DNA from 3 places in the Exiguobacterium sp. Helios genome. Region 3 is predicted to be linked to each of the others. Evidence: riboswitches for the same ligand, from Rfam matches in the RefSeq annotation. Region 3 holds a riboswitch; each other region holds the start of a gene.
What was found. Region 3 has a riboswitch for lysine ahead of HNY42_RS03930 (aspartate kinase). Riboswitches for the same ligand answer to the same signal wherever they lie in the genome.

Region 1 (4,287 bases), 590 kb from region 3:
CACCTGTTCGAAAATCGTCTGATGCTCTAAATAATACCGGTATTCGTCTGCCGGGTAATACAAAATCAAATCGAGCGGACGCGGACGCCGTTCAACGGATGCTAAGATTTGATCGACAACCTTCATGAAAATTTGGACGGAAAACGGATTAAAAAAGTAACATTTCGTGACATCATCCGGAATCGGATAAGCTTCCGCATACGTATGTTCAAAACGGATGCTGCCTTGACGTCGCTTCATCTTTTTCATGTAAGTTGCTTGATTCATAAGGGCATCTTCATAAAATTGTCCATTCATCTCAACACCGATGACGGAACAATCAAACCGATCATGCAGATAAAAGTTCAACCGTCCTTTTCCGCAGCCGAAATCAATGACCGTATCCGTATAATCGAAGGGATAGACGGCACATAATTCCTCCAGCGCTGCATAAGGCGTCGGTTCGTACCGGTTATAATGGCTGAATGCATTATAAAGATGCTGAATATCAATCGTCTCGATGCGTAGCCGTTCTTCGTACTCTTTTTCATTCATATTTGATTCCTTCTTTCAAGCATTGTTGGTTTCATCGTACTATACTATGGATGTAAGCATTTCATTCTATAAGGGGGACTATCCAATGATCGTTGTTACGAATCGGATTAAAGTCAAAAAAGGAATGGCAGCAGCACTCGCACCACGCTTTACCCGTCCGAGTGGTCTTGACTCGATGAAGGGATTTGTTCGTGTCGAAGTTTTACTGACACAAGGTCTCGAAGAACACGATGAAATGAACGTCAACATGTACTGGGAAGACATGAAGGATTTTGAAGTATGGCGGAACAGTGATGATTTTAAAGAGTCACATAAGCGTCCGGCACCGTCAGACGGCAAACAAGAAGAATCTCCAATGCTTGGAAGTGAAATCATCACGTATGAAGTGGCTTCTGTCAAAGAACGAACTTCTTTATAATTCATGTCAGAACCGCCTTGCCTCCAATTTGGTCGCAAGGTTTTTTTATTCTTAAGAGACCCCTCACTATATTGATATGGGTTTAAATTGTATGTAATACCATTATTTGTTATCATAGGTCCAATACAGAAAGAGAGAGGACTTATCATGCTGAATTCATTATCGATTTTTGAACAGGCCATCCGCGCCTTACCGATTGATCGGTCCTTGACGCGCCAGGACTTGTTCACAGACGGTTTCCTATTACAACAGGAACAGGAATTATCCGTTTACTACTCACCAATCGGAGAATATATCAATCGCTCTGCCAAAATAGTCTTCATTGGCATCACACCAGGATTTGAACAAATGCGCATTGCTTATGAAGAAGCGGCTGATGCCTTCCACCATGGTGCAACAATCGAAGAAGCATCGAAAATCGTCAAATACAGTGCCAGTTTCGCCGGTCCCATGCGGCGTAATTTGACAATAATGTTAGATGAACTCGAATTAAATCGTCTGCTGAATATTCCTTCAACAGCCACCTTATTTCATGCAAATCAGAATCTGTTGCACACGACTTCGATTCTGAGACATCCTGTTTTTTACCGGGACAAAAATTATACGGGACATCAACCAAAGATTGACCGAACACCGTTGCTGCAACATTACGCGTATGAGCACTTCGCAGCGGAATTGAATCAGTTACCCGCCCCTGTCATTTTGGTCCCGTTCGGACGTGTCGTCGAGTCAACTGTCCGGACATTGCTTCATCAGGGACGAATTAAAAAACATACTGTATTATTTGGTTTCCCGCATCCTTCTGGTGCAAATGGACACCGGAAGCGACAGTTTGAAGAAAATAAAGACTATTTGATGAAGCAGTTAACTTCCTACTTCGATACTTAACAAACAGCCTTAATTTTTTAAAAGAAATAGGATAAGATTTTCCTATAAAAAGAATATGACTATTCTATCGATGAGGTAGAGGCGCGGTGTTGATGAGTATTTGGTCTGAGGATGACAACGAAGACGATCAAAGAAAGGTGATGCCGCCGAAGTATCGTCACGTGTCAGACGTGACCATGCTGGTCGAATCGGGAAAGACCCGTTCGATTGCCATACGCATGTTGTATGGAGCGCTCCAATTCGGCTAAGAAAGACGCATCCAGCAAGGGTGTCGGCTTTGTTGCCGGTGCCCTTGCTTTTTTCTGTGCAACGGGTCTCATCTTCTAAAAAAGGAGGAGGAACCACAACAATGGTCAACTATTCAGATTCTATCGTTGCGCTTGTCCCGGCAATCGTTGCCATCGTTTTAGCAATTGTCACACGAAAAGTCGTCATTTCACTTGGTGTCGGCATTTTGATTGGTGCCTTACTGCTTCACAGCTTCAATCCGGTGGATACCGTTGTTTATCTCGGAAAAAACATCTTCAGTCTGTTTTGGGCAGACGGTGCGTTAAATGAATGGAATGTCTTATTACTCGTTTTCTTACTGTTACTCGGTGTCTTGTCTACACTGATACAAACATCCGGCGGTGCCCGTGCTTTCGGCGAATGGGCGACGACACATGTCAAGACGGCACGTGGTGCAAGGCTTGCCGCTTTCGGATTAGGTATTTTGATTTTCATCGATGATTACTTTAACAGTCTGGCCGTCGGAAATGTCAGTCGTCCGTTAACGGATCGTCGCGGTGTCTCGCGCGCCAAACTGGCGTATATCATCGATTCCACCGCTGCACCGGTCTGTGTCATCAGTCCATTATCGAGCTGGGGTGCCTTCATCATCTCGATTATCGCAGGAATCTTGACGACCCATTCAATCACTGATTACTCGGCGTTCAGTGCGTTCCTGATGATTGTGCCGTTAAACTTCTACGCCATCTTCGCTTTGTTACTGACACTCTACATCGCCTATACGGGAATTGCCGTTGGACCGATGCGGACGCACGAGTTGCGGGCCTTACAAGGTGAATTGTTTGACGCCAACAAAGGGACACCAATGGGGATGGCAGAAGAAGTCAAGGAACACGATGGCGGTAAAGTCCGTGACTTGGTTGTTCCAATCGTCGTGTTAGTCATTGCGACCATCACAGCCCTTCTTTGGACAGGTGCCCAGGCACTTGCGGCTGACGATCGGCCTTTTTCGTTAATCGGCGCCTTTGAAGCAACAGACGTGACGCGCTCACTTGTTTCTGGTGTCATCATCAGTTTAGTCGTTGCGTTCCTGATGATGATCGGTCGGAAAATTCCGGCACGTGATTACCGCATCAGTATCTGGGCGGGCATGAAATCGATGTGGCCCGCTGTCGTTATTCTGTTGTTTGCCTGGACGATCATCGCGGTCATCGGTGACATGAAGACCGGGGATTATCTCGCAAGTTTCATCAGCAAATCGATTCCCGCTTCTTATCTGCCGTTCCTTCTATTCTTGATTGCCAGTATCATGGCATTCTCGACCGGAACGAGTTGGGGGACGTTCGGAATCATGTTACCGATCGGAGCCGATTTGATCATGGCGGTTGATCCAAGTCTGTTGTTACCAACACTTGCTGCTGTTCTTGCCGGATCTGTCTTCGGGGACCATTGTTCACCGATTTCCGATACGACGATTCTCAGTTCGACCGGTGCCGGTTCGCATCATATTGATCACGTCACGACCCAGTTGCCATATGCCTTGATTGGTGCAGTGACGTCGGCTGTCGGATATCTCGTACTCGGTGTCACCGGTTCGTCCCTATTCGGCTTCATCGGTGCCCTGATCGCCTTCGTGATTTTCCTCGTCATGCTGAACGTCCTGTCACGACGCGGCGAAGTCCCGTCGCAGCTACGTTCGGAGTAAGATGCAGTAAACACACCATCCAAAAAGCCGGACCTGATGAATTCATCGGGTCCGGCTTTCTTTATACGATTTTTTTTAATTTCAGACCATTAATGCGCAGACTTCGTTCGCAAACGCGACCGGATCTTCGATTGGTAGTCCCTCCATCAATAATGCTTGTTGATACATCAACTTCGTGTACCGCTCAAATTTCGGACGGTCTTCAACGTACGCTGATTCAATCGCCCGGAACACATCATGTGATGTATTTAATTCCAGGATTTTGACGGCGGCGACGTCCTGGTTGTTCGGCATCGCTTTGAGGATTTTCTCCATCTCGATCGATACTGCACCATCCGTTGCAAAGCAGACCGGATGTGATTTTAAGCGGGTCGAGGCTTTGACTTCTTTGACTTGTCCTGCCAGTACCTCCTGCATCGCTTTAAACATCTCGGCTTGTGTCTCGGTCGTTTCCGCCTGTTCCGTCTGTTCAATTCCGAGGTCGCTGCTCGTGACAGACTTAAACTCTTTTCCT
Region 2 (4,287 bases), 310 kb from region 3:
TTGTAATAATCCTGATGGTATTCTTCTGCCGGCCAAAACGGTTTTGCCGGACGGATGTCGACTGCTACAGGACGTGAAAAACGTCCAGAGGCGTCCAGCGCCGCTTTCGAACGTTCTGCGGCTTGCTTTTGTTCTTCATCGACATAAAAAATTGCCGGTTCGTACGATTGACCACGGTCATTGAACTGTCCGCCGCCGTCCGTCGGATCGATTTGCCGCCAAAAAATTTCAAGTAACTCATCGTATGAAATGACAGACGGATCATACGTCACTTCCACCGCTTCTAAATGTCCTGTCGTTTCAGAACAGACCTCTTTATAAGTCGGGTTTTCTGTATGACCACCTGTATAACCGGAAATGACTTGTTCGACGCCATCATATTTATGAAATGGCTTGACCATGCACCAAAAACAGCCACCTGCGAATATTGCTTTTGCCATCTAGCTTCCCCTCCTCTGTATAGGTCTATTTTAACGCGTTCCACGCCAGTACCCTACTATCTTGCTCAGTCACTCTTCAGGATTCGCTTTTAGACGGCGCATGACAAAATAAATCGCCGCAAACACTAAAATCAATCCACCGAGTGAATACCATATGTTATTCATACGGTACAGCATCTGATAGATGGCTAACGTCACAAGCAAAATCGCAATCGGGATGAATGCCCGTTTAAAGTGATACCAATAGTTCACTGAGGTCGCCTCCATTTTTCTTTTATCTTATACGATTTTTTACTGTTTGATATGCTTTTCTAGATTATTTCTTTTTCAACATCCATCAAAAAAAGCCGACTCCGTTTGAAACGGAATCGACTTTTACCTTACGAACGCGGATGTTTCGGGAATTCCATTTCTGAATAAGGAACGACCGATGTCCGGTTTTTAAATTTATGACCTAACCAGAAAGCAAGGAATAACGGAATACCGACATATGTCGCGGCGATTCCAACCCAATCAATTTGATCCGCGAGGAATGCGGCATAGTTTTGACCGACGATGACAAGGAAACAAAGTCCGAAGGCAAAGAGCGGTCCAAACGGGAAAGCGGGTGCAACGTACGGCAAGTCACTGAGTGAATGACCTTGTGCAAGGAATCCTTTACGGAAACGGTAATGGCTGATCGCGATACCGAGCCATGCTATGAAACCGGTCATCCCGGAAGCATTCAACAACCAGAGGTAGACCTGTCCGCCAAACATCGATGTCAGGAAGCAAAGTGCGCCGATTGCCCCAGTTGCGAGCAAGGCATTACGGGGAACACCGTTTTTCGAGACTTGTGCGAACATTTTCGGCGCGTCACCTTGGCGTGCCAATGTGTACAGCATCCGTGTCGATGCGTACATCCCGGAGTTCCCGGCTGATAAAACAGACGTCAGGATGACGGCGTTCATCAATGCTGCCGAGAACGCGAGACCGGCTTTTTCAAAAACAAGTGTGAACGGACTGACTGCTACATCGGTAATATCGTTTGAAACCAGGTTCGGACTTGTATACGGAATCAACATGCCGATGACAAAAATCGCAAATACATAAAAGAGAAGAATCCGCCAAAAGACTTGTTTAACAGCTTTCGGGACGTTTTTTTCCGGATCTTCGGATTCGCCTGCCGCGATTCCGACAAGTTCGGTTCCCTGGAAGCTGAAACCGGCGACCAAGATGATACCGATAACGGCTGGAATGCCTCCGACGAACGGTGCATCACCTAATGCAAAGTTTTTAAAGCCGACCGGCGCTTCTGATGTGAAGACACCAAAAATCATCGCGACTCCGACAATCAAGAAGATGATGACTGTGACGACCTTGATCATCGCGAACCAGTATTCGGCTTCACCGAATCCTTTAACGGAGAAGTAATTTAAACCAATCATCAGTAACAAGAAGATGGCACTGAAATAAAAACCTGGAACATCCGGGAACCAGTATGTCATGACGATTTGGGCCGCAACGAGTTCAACGGCAATCGTGACTGCCCAGTTGTACCAGTAGTTCCAACCGAGTGCAAAACCAAACGATGGATCAACGAACTTCGCACCGTAGGTCGAGAAGGAACCGGCGACCGGCATGTAAGCGGCCATCTCACCAAGGCTCGTCATTAAAAAGTACACCATCAATCCGACGACCGCATACGATAACAGGGCACCGCCCGGACCGGCAGCTGCAACGGACGCACCGGAGGCAATGAATAAACCGGTTCCGATGGCTCCGCCAATCGCAATCATCGACATGTGACGGGCTTGCAGACCGCGTTTTAATCCTTCTTCAGTTGAATCGAGTTTTCTTTGGGGTTGTAAAGTATTCATCTTATTCGCTTCTCTCTTTTTTAAATTTTTGAGAGGACACTTTTTGAATCGAAAAAAAACAAAAAGCGCCCTCACCTTCCAGAAGGAAGATGAGAACGCAACATAGTAAAAAGGATGCGCCCCATTCTACCGTCGTGAAAGATAGCTCCCCACAAGTCAGATCTGACCTGTGACAGTATTAGACCTGTTCGATCTAATCCCAATCGATCATCTTCAAAGCGATGATTGATTTCGGCAATTCTTCCTTTTCAGTCACCTCATCTGCCGCTTGACGACATCTGTGACTGTACTTATAAGAACTGCAACCTCCATCCCACTGGTTGAGTGAGAACTAATTAAGTTAGTTATAATTTCGTTATTACTTCGTCATGTTACACAAAACGTCTTCAAATTGTCAATTCTTTTTTTGAAATTCCCGCTATCCGTGGTAAAATTCCGTAATTTTTAGTACACTAAATTATAGAAGTTAACCGAGAGAAAGGATGTTGCTTGAATGCCACAAGAACGTGATCAACTGACCTATCGATTAGAGGAACAAATGCGGGTCATTCTCCGGACATTACGCCGCGAACTCAACCGACTGTTTGAAGGAACCGCGACGCGGAGTGAATTTTTCATTTTGCGCAGCCTGTCCGAAAATGGTCCCCAACGTCCGACTCTACTCGCAGAACAGTTTGAGCTTGCGACAAGTCAGGTAACGGCTTTGACTGATCGTCTGTATAAAGCCGGATTCGTCACGCGGACGCGTTCGACGGACGACAGAAGATCGATTGTTTTAGCATTGACGGCCGAAGGTGAAGCCGCTTTCCACGAACTTGAAATCGTCCGCCGGAAATATCTCCAAGACCGTTTTGGTACACTCACCGAAGAAGAGCTTCATGCGATGGTCCAAGTCTTCGATAAGATCCTTTTAACGATGGATGAAGAGGCTGTTTCTTCCTAAAAATTGTTTTAAAAAAATATTTATTTTTTTCGCTGACAAAGTTCACTTGACTGTGTACTTTGTCTTTTTTTTCGACTTGCCATGTTTCCCTAAACATTTTTCCATTTCTTGCCGTTATTAAAATGGGTATACTAGAACTATCTTATTGGAAATGCGTTTACGAGGAGCTGGGAGGATTTGTTGTCCATCATGAATAATTTCATCATCAATTTTTGTCTACTGTTTACAACGATCACTCTTTTGTTTCTACCTTTTCGAAATCACCCGCGGATTACACCGAACACGAATCTGAACATCCGACTCGTGTTAGGCTTCATCGCCGGATTGATTTCTGTACTCTTGATGTTCAACAGCATCCAGATCGATGTCGCCCGGATTGATTTACGAATTGTCCCCATCGTCATTGCCATGATGTTCGGCGGCTTACCTAGTGCACTCGTCACCGGCACCATGATTATCGCAACACGTTTTGCCCTGACGCCTGTCGAACAAATCGATGCTGCCATCCTGTCAACAATCGTCATCGCACTGTTCATCCTGACGATTGCCATCGTCCGGCGCTACATCCGGATGACCTTCTGGAACTTCGAACTGATGATCGGGATCGGTATTCTCTATTCGTTGCCGGCTATCTATCTATTGACGAGCAGTTGGACGACCTTCATCGAAATATCACTGGCTTACATATTTTTTAACCTGATTGCCGGTTTTGTGACCTATCACCTGTTGACAGAGTTGCGACGCCACTTTGAAAACATCCAGTATCAACAAAAGCTCGCCATGACGGATGCCTTGACGGGCCTCGCTAACCGGCGCCGGCTGGATGATTCCTTGTCCCTTGTCGGTTCAGCAGAAGACGGGTATTCGCTTGTCTTGATTGATATTGATTTCTTTAAGCACGTCAACGATACGTACGGTCATGATGCCGGAGACGATGTTTTACGGCAACTCGGTACGACATTAGCATCACTGGCACGGCCGGATGATTTAGTCGGGCGTTACGGGGGCGAAGAATTTTTAATCATTCTCCCGAATACATCACTCG
Region 3 (4,287 bases):
GTGTCCATCGTCAGGAAGGCGTGAAAAAATGACGAAACTATGGGGCGGACGTTTTACGGAAAGTGCTTCCGCTCAAGCGGAAGCCTTCGGCGCATCGATTTCATTTGATCAGAAATTAGCCGCCGTTGATTTGCAAGGGAGTCTTGCGCATGCACAGATGTTGTATGAACAAGGGATTCTTGAGAAAACCGAGTGGCAACAAATCGAAGCCGGGCTGAAACAGTTACAAACGACACTCGATCAGCACGTCTACACGACGGTTGACGAAGATATCCACATGAATCTTGAACGGTTGCTGACGGAACAGATTGGTCCCGTTGCCGGGAAGCTGCACACGGCGCGCAGTCGAAACGATCAGGTCGCGACTGATTTGCATCTCTGGATGGAACAACATGTTCTCGAACTCCTGACCAGCATCCGTAATCTGCAATCCGTCATTACGGAACAAGCGGAGCAACATGTCGAGACGGTCATGCCGGGTTACACCCATCTGCAGCGGGCACAGCCGATTTCACTGGCACATCACTTGCTCGCTTACTTTTGGATGTTTGAACGGGATGCCGATCGGTTGACGGATAACTTAAAGCGGATCCGGATGTCGCCGCTCGGTGCAGGGGCACTGGCGGGAACGACTTTCCCGATTGACCGGTTCAAGTCAGCCGAGCTGCTTGGTTTTGAACAGGTCTATCCGAATAGTCTGGATGCGGTCTCGGACCGGGACTTCGTCATCGAGTATCTCGGTATCGCCTCAACAGTGATGATGCACTTGTCACGCTTTTGCGAAGAAATCATCATCTGGGCTTCACAGGAGTTTTCATTCATCGAATTATCCGACGCGTTTTCAACGGGATCGAGTATGATGCCACAGAAAAAAAATCCGGATTTCGCAGAACTGATTCGCGGTAAAACAGGACGTGTCTATGGTAACCTGATGGGCTTCCTGACGACGATGAAGGCTCTTCCGCTCGCTTACAATAAAGATATGCAAGAAGATAAAGAGGGTGTCTTTGATACCGCTGATACGGTGTTACAATCCGTTCAAATTTTTACAGGCATGATCGAATCCGCTACGTTTAAGACAGAAGCGCTCAAGAAGGCGACGATGCAAGACTTCTCGAATGCAACGGAACTGGCAGATTATCTGGTCACAAAAGGGATTCCGTTCCGGGAAGCGCATGAAATCGTTGGGAAAGCCGTCCTACATTGTGTGCAGAGCGGATGTTTCTTAAAAGATTTGACGCTGTCGACGTATCAGACGTTCCATCCGGTCATTGCGGAAGATGTATATCCGTTGCTCGATCCGGTTCAAGCCGTCGCACGACGGGGAAGTTACGGCGGGACCGGTTTTACAGCCGTCCGGGAACAACTCACATTAGCGAAGAAGTACCTTGAAAAATGATAAAATTCAAAAAAAGTTTGGCAAATCACTGGATTTAACAAAAAATGTTTGCTATAACTGTAACTAACAACCGACAGATAGAGGCGCGGATGACATCAGTAGCAACACTTACAAAGGCAAGCATGCCAAGTGATGTGAAAGGGGAAATCCGCCGAAGTGAACAGGAAAATGCTTTTTCCTGATTGCTGGTACAACGGTTAAGATCCGTTGTACTGCCGAAACCCACGTTTCGGAGCGCTATCTTACGTAAAAGAACGAATGACACTGTCATCGTTTGTCCGATCGTGATAACGACGGGCCGTAGGAACGCTCCTACCGGCCCGTCGTTTTTTTCTGTTTCGGGACAAAAGGAGATAGGATTGTGACAACTGTACTTAAATTTGGTGGTAGTTCGGTTGCGACTGTCGAACAGATTCAGTCAATTGCGAATTATTTGAAGAATCGGACGGATCAAGGGGAGAAATTAGTCGTCGTCGTATCAGCGATGGGGAAAATGACGGATTCATTGATTGCCCAAGCACAAGCGATTACCGACCGGCCGGAACGGCGCGAACTGGATCGTCTGCTTGCAATCGGAGAAGAACAGACGATTTCGTTACTCAGCATCGCGCTGAATTCACTCGGGACAAAAGCCTTGTCGCAAACGGGAGCCCAAGCCGGCATCAGTACGATGGGGCTGCATACGAAAAGTAAAATCAAACAAATCGACGGTGAACTGCTCCGGAAAAAACTTGAAACCTACGATGTGATCATCGTCGCCGGTTTCCAAGGGGTCAATGAACTGGGGGATGTCACGACACTCGGACGCGGCGGATCAGATACGACAGCCGTTGCCTTAGCAGCCGTCCTTGATAAACGTTGTGAGATCTATACGGATGTTGACGGTGTCTATACGGCAGATCCACGGATTCATGCTGCAGCGCAGCCGATTCCGCACATTTCATACGATGAGATGATGGAAATGAGTGCTCTTGGCTCAAAAGTCATGGAGATGCGCAGTGTCGAACTCGGTAAAAAATACGGCGTCCACATCTTCGTCGGAAAAACACTAGAATCGAAAAGAGGGACTTGGATTATGGAGGCAACGGAAACGATGGAACAGAAAGCAGTAACGAGTGTCAGTGTGACGAAAAACGTCCTGACGGTATCAATCAAACACGTTCCACAGACGAATTCAGCGGTCGCGGATATCTTTGAACTGTTGTCAGGTCGCCACGTCAACATTGATATGATCAGTCAGACGACGTTTGACAGTGACATCTTCCTTTCCTTCTCTTGTCCGTTAGACGAAGAAGAGTTTTTGGAAGAGGCCTTGCAGGATATCATCAATCGTTTCCCGACCGTCAAAGTCGATCGTCATAACCAACATGCCAAATTATCGGTCGTCGGAATCGGCATGCGGGACGCAACCGGCGTCGCTTCGAAATTATTTGCGATTTTCCGGGCCGAAAACATCACGTTTTATCAGGTTACAACATCAGAGATCAGCATCTCATATACGATTGCCCAAGCTGACATCGAACGGACCGTCGCAGCAATTGCTCAAGCATTCGACCTGTAAGGAGGAAATCATATGTATCATGTCGCAGTCATTGGCGCAACCGGCGCCGTTGGTCAAAAAATGTTACAAGTCCTGGCGGAACTCGACTTTCCGGTTCGTCAGATTTCAGCGTACGCTTCAGCCCGTTCTGCCGGGAAAACCGTCCAGTTCAAAGGACAGGACGTCACGATTCAAGCATTATCGGAGCAGATTACGGAAGACGGCATCGATGTGGCGCTGTTTGCAGCAGGCGGCACCATCAGTGAGCAGTATGCACCGTTACTGGCTGCAGCAGGCACACTGGTCGTCGACAATTCAAGCGCCTTCCGGATGCAGGCCGATATCCCGCTTGTCGTACCGGAAGTGAATCCGCAAGCAATCGGACCAAATGACCGTTTGATTGCCAACCCGAACTGTTCGACGATTCAATCGGTCGTCGCCCTGGCGCCGCTTCAACAATTTGGTTTGAAACGTGTTAACTATACGACGTATCAAGCCGTGTCCGGTTCCGGTCAAAAAGGAATCGAGGATTTAGCCCGCGGCAGCCGCGGCGAAGAACCGGTCAATTATCCGCATCCGATTCACGATAACATTCTGCCGCATATCGATGTGTTCTTACCAGACGGTTACACGAAAGAAGAACAGAAAATGATTGACGAAACACGAAAAATCTTCCAGCTACCGGAGTTACCGGTCAGTGCGACATGTGTCCGGGTTCCGGTCACGAATTCGCATTCTGTCGCCATCAACGTGACATTCGAGCAGGAGACAAGCGTTGCCGCCATCCGTGCCTCATTAGCGGAAGCACCAGGCGTCATTCTCGTCGATGATGTCAGTCAAAACCAATATCCGATGCCGCTTGATGCAAGCGGAACAGATGACGTCTATGTCGGACGGATTCGTCAGGATAAAAGTCTTGCCAATACATTCCACATCTGGTGTGTCGCCGATAACATCCGTAAAGGGGCCGCTTCGAACGCTGTCCAGGTAGCGCGTCAAGCACTTGAAAGTTCAATCCATTCTTAAAAAACGGGGAGGAATCGATATGTTTAAAGGAGCAGGAACAGCACTGGCTACACCATTTACATCAACCGGTGAGCTGGATTTAGCGGTATTTGAACAACTGATCGAACAACAACTCGCAGCGAATATTCAAGCGTTAGTCGTCGGAGGGACGACCGGAGAAGGGTCAACGTTGACGAATGAAGAGTTTGAAACATTACTGGAAACGGCAGTCCGTGTGACAGCCGGACGTGTACCGGTCATTGCCGGGACCGGAACGAACAATACGGCACAGACGATTGAAAAAACACAGACGGCAGCCCGACTTGGTGCTGATGCGGCAATG

Region 1: another riboswitch for lysine. It lies ahead of HNY42_RS00930 (Na+/H+ antiporter NhaC family protein); the one in region 3 lies ahead of HNY42_RS03930 (aspartate kinase).
Region 2: another riboswitch for lysine. It lies ahead of HNY42_RS02490 (amino acid permease); the one in region 3 lies ahead of HNY42_RS03930 (aspartate kinase).

What each region holds. Positions count from the first base shown of each region.
Region 1 covers NZ_CP053557.1:171,299-175,585, forward strand. Annotated here, with positions in the region: gene HNY42_RS00910 (methyltransferase) at 1-534, opposite strand, end outside; gene HNY42_RS00915 (heme oxygenase) at 620-952, shown strand; gene HNY42_RS00920 (uracil-DNA glycosylase family protein) at 1,100-1,840, shown strand; lysine riboswitch at 1,909-2,084, shown strand; gene HNY42_RS00930 (Na+/H+ antiporter NhaC family protein) at 2,190-3,773, shown strand; gene htpG (molecular chaperone HtpG) at 3,855-4,287, opposite strand, start outside.
Region 2 covers NZ_CP053557.1:451,327-455,613, reverse strand. Annotated here, with positions in the region: gene msrA (peptide-methionine (S)-S-oxide reductase MsrA) at 1-440, opposite strand, end outside; gene HNY42_RS02495 (hypothetical protein) at 510-692, opposite strand; gene HNY42_RS02490 (amino acid permease) at 821-2,299, opposite strand; lysine riboswitch at 2,434-2,618, opposite strand; gene HNY42_RS02485 (MarR family winged helix-turn-helix transcriptional regulator) at 2,793-3,242, shown strand; gene HNY42_RS02480 (GGDEF domain-containing protein) at 3,432-4,287, shown strand, end outside.
Region 3 covers NZ_CP053557.1:757,532-761,818, forward strand. Annotated here, with positions in the region: gene HNY42_RS03920 (argininosuccinate synthase) at 1-32, shown strand, start outside; gene argH (argininosuccinate lyase) at 29-1,399, shown strand; lysine riboswitch at 1,470-1,647, shown strand; gene HNY42_RS03930 (aspartate kinase) at 1,761-2,960, shown strand; gene HNY42_RS03935 (aspartate-semialdehyde dehydrogenase) at 2,973-3,965, shown strand; gene dapA (4-hydroxy-tetrahydrodipicolinate synthase) at 3,985-4,287, shown strand, end outside.